2 linked regions of the Coraliomargarita algicola genome follow. The protein of the gene in region 2 binds, or shares a complex with, the protein of the main gene of each other region. Links are inferred from orthologs where the notes say so. Each region holds a gene or a part of one and is shown on either strand. Other genes may lie near its edges.

Evidence for each region. The genes of interacting proteins can lie anywhere in the genome.
Region 1: the proteins of carA (region 2) and carB are in contact, whole or in part, in a solved structure (PDB 1KEE), measured with the Escherichia coli proteins. The link is inferred for Coraliomargarita algicola from one-to-one orthologs.

Annotation. Positions count from the first base shown.
Region 1 is NZ_CP138858.1:5,314,450-5,318,526, forward strand. What follows is about bases 333-4,077. They hold carB (carbamoyl-phosphate synthase large subunit), read right to left. Parts: upstream 3,770-4,077; coding sequence 533-3,769; downstream 333-532. Other genes in these bases: SH580_RS21670 (FG-GAP repeat protein), read right to left, coding at 333-391; SH580_RS21680 (hypothetical protein), read left to right, coding at 3,906-4,077. In the rest of the region: more of SH580_RS21670, read right to left, coding at 1-332. UniProt on the Escherichia coli protein: Large subunit of the glutamine-dependent carbamoyl phosphate synthetase (CPSase).
Region 2 is NZ_CP138858.1:2,683,798-2,687,446, forward strand. The notes cover bases 325-3,309. They hold carA (glutamine-hydrolyzing carbamoyl-phosphate synthase small subunit), read right to left. Parts: upstream 2,408-3,309; coding sequence 1,241-2,407; downstream 325-1,240. Other genes in these bases: SH580_RS10815 (hypothetical protein), read right to left, coding at 325-1,096; SH580_RS10825 (ArsR/SmtB family transcription factor), read right to left, coding at 2,498-2,803; SH580_RS10830 (KamA family radical SAM protein), read left to right, coding at 2,889-3,309. Outside these bases: SH580_RS10810 (carboxy terminal-processing peptidase), read left to right, coding at 1-138; more of SH580_RS10815, read right to left, coding at 125-324; more of SH580_RS10830, read left to right, coding at 3,310-3,649. UniProt on the Escherichia coli protein: Small subunit of the glutamine-dependent carbamoyl phosphate synthetase (CPSase).

The DNA.
Region 1 (4,077 bases), 2.6 Mb from region 2 along the record:
CTTCGGTGATTTCCTCTGCATAATAGATGGTGACACTTACTGTAAATGTATACTCCGTGGCTGTGGGGACGTTAGGAGCTGTCCAGGTGATTTGGTATTTGCTCTCGTAACTGGAGTTTATTGGATGAACCTGTAGCTCGGCGGGTGCATTGATCAATTCGATTTCAAAAGTTTCACCTGCGTCTTCGTAATCGACCCAATCGTCGAGTCCCCAGAATATAATACTACCTTCTAAGGAATAGTTTGTACCTGTGTAGGTCGTGAAGTAAGGACCCTCTGTCGCGTCGTCGGGAGCATATATAGTCGATTCCTCCAGTTCCATTAAGCTGGCAGTATCGCCTGCCACCCATTCGTCCCAGCCGATTGTTTCCCAGCCGATGCCTCCAATCATATCCCATGAGGATGCGTTAAGGCAGCATATCGCTGCTAAAAGTAGTACGACTCTTATAAACATGAAGACTGCCTAACTTTCGTTAGGCAGTCCGTCGATTAAATTCCGCGTAAAGCTGCGGATTCTGAAAGTAGCGATTCCTTACTTAGGATTCGCTTCTTGGCTGTAGCTTTGGATCGAGCGCACTTCGTAGCCTTTCTCGCGGATCGCTTTGATGCCATCCACAGCGGCAGAAGCGGCCGAGATGGTGGTCATAATGCAGATATTGTGCTTCACCGCTTCGGTGCGGATCTCGTTCTCGTTTTGACGTGGCACGGTGCCTTGCGGTGTATTGATGATCAGACAAACTTTGTTGTTTTTGATCAGGTCAATCACGTTGGGGCGACCTTCGCTCAGGCGGCAGACGTTTTTCACTTCGATACCGTTTTCTTTGAACAGCTTGCCGGTGCCTGCTGTGGCTAAGATACCGAAGCCGAGTTCGCTTAGGCCCTTGGCGATTTCGATTGCACGCTGTTTGTCACCGTCTTTGACGCTGATAAAGACGTCGCCGGAGTCGGGCAGTGCGGGCTTGGCCGCCATCTGTGATTTTGCAAAGGCAACACCGAGGTCTTTGTCGAGGCCCATGACTTCACCTGTCGAGCGCATTTCCGGGCTGAGCATGATGGGCGCGCCTGGGAAGCGGTTGAAGGGGAATACGGATTCTTTGACCGCCCAATAAGGAGGAATGATTTCTTCGGTGAAGCCGAGGTCCTTAAGCTTTTCGCCTGCCATGATACGGGAGGCGAGCTTAGCCAGCGGCACGCCGATCGCCTTGGAAACGAAGGGCACGGTGCGCGAGGCGCGTGGGTTGACTTCGATGATGTAAAGCTCGTCGTCCTTGATCGCGTATTGCACGTTCATGAGGCCGACCACTTGTAGCTCTTTTGCGAGTGCGTAGCTGGCGGTGCGAACCTTATCCAGCATCTCGTTGGAGAGTGTGTGGGGGGGCATCACCATGGCGGCGTCGCCGGAGTGAACCCCTGCAAATTCAACGTGCTGTAGCATGCCGCCAATCACTGTGGTCTCGCCGTCGGAAATGCAGTCTACGTCGAGCTCATACGCGTCTTCCAGGAATTTGTCGAGCAACACCGGAGTGCCGGGAGCGACGTCGAACACTTCGCGCACGATCTTCTTCATTTCGTCCATGTCGTAGACGATGAACATACCACGGCCACCTAGAACGAAGGAGGGGCGCAGTAGGATCGGGAAGCCGATTTCACCGGCCAGTTCGTAGGCTTGTTCCAGTGAGTTGGCGATGCGGTTCTCCGGTTGCTTTAAGCCGATACGGTCGAGAATGTCGCGGAATTGATCGCGGTCCTCGGCAGCGTCAATCATGGAAGGTGAGGTGCCGATGATATTCACGCCGTGCGCTTCCAGCTCGGTCGCGAGGTTGAGCGGGGTTTGGCCGCCAAATTGCACGATCACACCGTCGCACTTGGACTGGTAGTAAATCTCAAGCACGTCTTCGAGGGTGAGTGGTTCGAAGAAAAGTTTGTCCGAGGTGTCGTAGTCGGTGGAGACGGTCTCGGGATTGGAGTTGACCATGATGGTCTCGTAACCCGCTTCGCGCAGGGCGAAGGAGGCGTGCACACAGCAGTAGTCGAACTCGATGCCTTGACCGATGCGGTTGGGGCCGCCACCTAGGATCATGATCTTTTTCTTGTCGGTGACGGAGATCTCATTCTCGGCGCCGTAGGAAGAGTAATAGTAAGGAGTGAAGGCTTCGAACTCCGCAGCACAGGTGTCCACCAGACGGTAATTCGTCATGACGCCCAACTTTTCGCGGCGCTTACGCACGGCTTGACGGTTGGAGTTGACCAGATCGGCAATCAGCGCATCGCTGAAACCCGCTTCTTTGGCAGTCTTCATTAACTCGCCGTCGAGTTTTGCCAGACTACTGGTCTTGAGCTCGAGCTCGATGTCGACCAACTGACGCAATTGATCGATAAACCATGGATCGAGGGAACAAGCTTCGAAAATTTCTTCATCCGTCATGCCATTGAGTAGGGCGTGACGCAGCCAAAAGACACGTTCGCAAGTAGGGATCGAGATGCCTTGGCGGATGGCCTGCATATCGGTGATTTTCTCTGCAAATTTAGCCGGTCCCACAAAGCCTTTGGCGCCGATTTCCAGCGAGCGTAGAGCTTTTTGGAAAGACTCCTTAAAGGTGCGGCCGATGGCCATGGCTTCGCCCACGGATTTCATGGCAGAAGTCAATGTCGTGTCGGCACCGATGAATTTTTCGAATGTGAAACGAGGGATCTTCGTCACCACGTAGTCGATCGTCGGCTCGAAGCTGGCCGGAGTTTCACGCGTGATGTCGTTTTGCAGCTCGTCCAAGCTATAGCCGACAGCCAACTTGGCCGCGATCTTTGCGATGGGGAAGCCCGTTGCTTTCGACGCCAGCGCCGAACTACGTGAGACGCGCGGGTTCATTTCGATCACGACCATGCGGCCATTCTTCGGGTTGACCGAGAACTGGATATTCGAGCCACCTGTTTCCACGCCGACTTCACGGATACATGCGAAGGATGCATCGCGCATCAGCTGGTATTCCTTATCCGTCAGCGTCATGGCCGGTGCCACCGTGATGGAGTCACCGGTGTGGACGCCCATCGGGTCGAAATTCTCAATCGAGCAGATGACCACGCACTGATCCTTGTGGTCGCGCATGACCTCCATCTCGTATTCCTTCCAGCCGAGTAAGCACTCTTCGACCAGCACTTCGGTGGTGGGCGACATATCGAGGCCGTTTTGCACCATGCGCTCATATTCTTCGCGATTATAAGCGATCCCGCCGCCAGAGCCACCGAGCGTGAAGCTGGGGCGAATGATGATGGGGAAGTCACCGATCAATTCGTCAGCCGCCTTGAGCGCGTCCGCCAGGTTATTGACGGTGGCCGAGCGTGCCACGTCCAGGCCGATCTTAAGCATGGCCTGTTTGAAAATATCGCGCGCCTCGCCCTTGATGATGGCTTCCGGCTTGGCGCCGATCATTTGCACGCCATATTTTTCGAGAATGCCTGCATCGTGCAGATCCATCGAAAGGTTCAGTCCCGTCTGGCCACCGAGGGTGGGGAGCAGGGCATCTGGCTTTTCCTTGAGAATGATCTTCTCCAGCGCGTCAACCGTAAGCGGCTCGATGTAAGTGACATCGGCAAACTCGGGGTCGGTCATGATCGTGGCCGGGTTGCTGTTCACCAGCACCACTTTGTAACCTTCCTCACGCAGCGCTTTACAAGCTTGAGTGCCGGAATAGTCGAATTCGCAGGCCTGGCCGATTACAATCGGGCCGGAACCAATGATAAGAATAGTCTGTATGTCGGTGCGTTTTGGCATAAATTGGCGCAAGGCTGTTTTTTTTGCACTCCCATGCAAGCAAGAATAAGCCCTTAAAAGTAAGATATCGGGAAGCGCGTTTTTCTAATGGCCATTCCGCCTACGCGTTCTATTATTCTTTCACTCTATTTTATCTATGACACGCAATAAAAAACCCGTCGTAATCGTCGCCATGGTACTGGCGGCATTGATCGTTCTACCATTGTTGCTACTGCTTTTTAGTCGTTTGGGAGCTTCAAGTGGCACGGAGCAGGCAAATTCTGAGAGCAGTGCAGTCAAAAGCACGAGCGAAGCAATTGATTTTGACC
Region 2 (3,649 bases):
GAGGAAGAGGAAGATGAACCAACCTACGACATCTACCTACGCGAAAGCGCCCGCATCATGGCCGACTGGATCGAAAGCCTCCAGCAACCGAAGACTGCCACAGCTTCGACTCAAGTCGAAGCCACTACTCAACAATAACCAAACGAAAAGGGTGCGGATCACCAGCAACCTGCGAAAGATTGAAATACAGGGTTCGTTCACCCATCTGACAGCCGATCAAAACCACCCCCTCATATGCGGGTAGTACATACCTGCCAAACGAGTTAGCAGCGACCACATGAGTGGCATATCCTTGAACATACCGGTCCAACGTAACCAGGCCATCGCCCTCAAAGGCTTGCCACTCGACTAACCGCGCCTCTGCTTGAGCGGCCGCATCGTCGGCCCGCGCTTTGACTTTCGTCCACTCGGCGTAGATCCTTTGAAAATCTTTTAGGTACGTGTTCAAAGAGCCCAAATATTCTAAATTCGCCGAGCGCATCGCACCGTCGATCCCGCCAACTACCATCACCTCAGTCTTTCTCGTCCAAGATTCAATTAGCGCATCTAAAGCATCAATTCTCTGATGAAGATCCTGCAAGGTCGCATTACCCACGATATTTTCCACACTTCGCGCCAGCGCAGGAGAACTACTCCGATGCACGCGACCAATCACAGAAGAATACCCATCCGAGCCGCCACCGCCATTACGCGCATAGCTATAGTCATCTGAGGCATAAGCCGACGAGCGGGAGCCACTCGATACAGTTCGCGTCGAAGTCGTCATACGCGTCGCAGCACTAGGCACTGCTGTCTTCAACTCCTCCAACGCATCAATCAGCGGCCGATACTCTGGAAGCTCTTGCACACGACCACTGCCGGACAAGATCACCTTCGCCAATGCCTGCTCCTGCGATAAGAGCGACCGCACGCTCCCCGTGAGTTTAGGTACGGTATAAAGTTTCGGAGCGCCGCTGAGATAGCGACTCCATGGATCAGTCAAAAGTACATATTCAACTCCCGACTCAAAATGACTCACCGACTCATCAACGGATGGTCGACAACCAAGCAGCAGTCCGACGACAAGCAATAGAAAGATATTAATTGTAACGCGCATTGCGCCAGACAAACAAACTGATCTATATTCCGCAAGGAATAGCAGCTAGAACTGCGTACGCAGTGATCCGGCCAATCCTGAGATACTAGATCCTGTCTTCACGTAGGCATCCGACAAGCGGACACGCCACAAAATCAGGTCGAATTATCCGTGGTGCTTCGCAACCATGTTGTAGAAATCTACAAAGAGCGCGTCGGCGTCGTTCGGGCCAGGTGCTGCCTCGGGGTGGTACTGCACGGAAAAGACGGGCTTATCCTTCAAGCGCAGTCCTTCGACAGTGTCGTCGTTGAGATTGATCTCAGTGACAATGGCACCCGTTTTTTCCAACTCTTCACGAGTAGAAGCGAATCCGTGGTTCTGCGCCGTGATTGAAACCTTACCGGTCTCCAAATTCTTAACTGGCTGATTGCCCCCACGATGACCAAACTTGAGCTTAAAAGTTTTCGCTCCAAGGGCGTGCGTAATGATCTGGTGCCCCAGGCAAATTCCAAAAGTCGGGTAATCCTCAATCAACTCCTTAACCGTAGCGTGTGCATACTCCACCGCTCCCGGATCTCCGGGACCATTGGACAAGAATACGCAGTCCGGCTTGCAGGACTTAATCTCCTCCGCTGAAGCAGTGGCGGGAAAGACATGCACATCGAAACCATGGTGCTGCAGCTTGCGGTAGATCGAATACTTCGCACCAAAGTCCATAGCCGCCACCTTAAAGCGTGGCTTCGCGCTTTTGTCCTCATTCAGCTTCAAATCAGTGCCGACCACTGTAAAGGGGGTCGATTGCTTCATCTCCGGGTCCCAGTGATAAGCCTCCTTGGCAGTCACTTCCTTAACAAAATCCACCCCGATCAAGCCACCAAATTCCTGCGCACGTTTAACCGCCTCTTCCTCGGAAATATCCTCTGTGGTGATACAGGCTTTCAAAGCACCGGAGACGCGCAGCTTCTTAGTGATCGCCCGCGTATCCACCCCTTCGATGCCCGGAATACCCGCTTCTGCCAGATAGTCCTGGATTGAAATATTGCTTCGCCAGTTGCTGGCAACGGGACTGACCTCACGCACGATGAATCCCTTGACCTTGGGACCGTCCGACTCGACATCGTCCGGGCAGATTCCATAATTACCGATCTGCACCGCTGTCATTGTAACAATTTGAGAAAAATACGACGGATCGGTCAAAATCTCCTGATAGCCCGTCATACTAGTATTGAAGCAGGCCTCGCCTACGTTGGTAGCCACAGCGCCAAAAGCGCGGCCACGGAATACGGTTCCGTCTTCAAATGCGATAAGTCCTGTGCGAGTCGTTTTAGCCATGTTAGCGCAGCAGCCAAACGAGAATCCAGCGCCATGCAATTCAAAAGCTAAAACGGATGCCACGAGTTTCCACTTTTTTAAGTCGAAAAATTAGCTCAGCACCTCCCCCAACTGCGTGCGCACCAACGCTGCAGCCTCTAAATCGATCCAGTAAATCATATCGCGGCATTTTTTCTCATTGGTAATAATCCCTGCCTGGCGGAGTATGCGTAAATGATGTGACGTAGCTGGTTGCGACAGCCCAATCCGCTCTGCAATGGTTGAGACATTGCAGGCATTATCACAGGTGGGCTCAGTCGGCAAAATGCGTAAGATCTGCAAACGCACAGGGTCCCCCAGCGCCCACAGCTGCTTCGCAAGCACATCGATCTCCACATTTGTTTTCACTGATGCCATTGACATATTTAAGTATGTAGATACATCAACTCGTCAACTACCGAAGAATCGCTTTTCTTAACTTCTAGCCCGATCTGCTTAAAAAATGTATCCAAACGACTCACTCGAAAACTGGCATCAAGGCCAAGGCCTCTGGGCGGATGTGCCCGCCGAGGACTGGAATAGCTGGAAATGGCAGCTTAAAAACCGCCTCACCAAGCTGGAGCATCTGGAAAAATACATGAAACTGACCGCCGACGAGCGGGCAGGCTGCCTCTTTGCCAAAGACAAACTGGCACTGGCGATCACCCCTTATTTCTTCAACTTGATAGATCGCAACGATCCAAACTGCCCGGTGCGGCGGCAAGTCATCCCCCGCGCAGGCGAAATGCACACTGCCCCAGAGGAAATGCTGGATCCTGTGGGTGAAGAAAATACGAAGCCAGTCGATGGCATCGTGCATCGCTATCCCGACCGCGTGCTCTTCCTGGTGACGGATCGCTGCGCCTCTTATTGCCGCTACTGCACGCGCAGTCGACTGGTCTCGAATGCGCAGGATTACAACTTCCACCCAGAGTTCGAAAGCGGTCTCGAATACATCCGCTCGCATCCCGAAATTCGCGACGTCCTGCTCAGTGGCGGCGATCCGCTGCTACTATCCGACCGCAAGCTGGACCACCTACTGGGCGAGTTGCGTAAAATCCCGCATGTCGAGTTCATCCGCATCGGTTCGCGCATCCCGGTATTTTTACCACAGCGCATCACGCCAGAACTGTGCGAGATTTTCAAAAAGCATGGCCCGATCTGGATGAGCATACATGTCAACCATCCAAACGAGTGCACCCATACCCTGCGTAATGCCTGCGA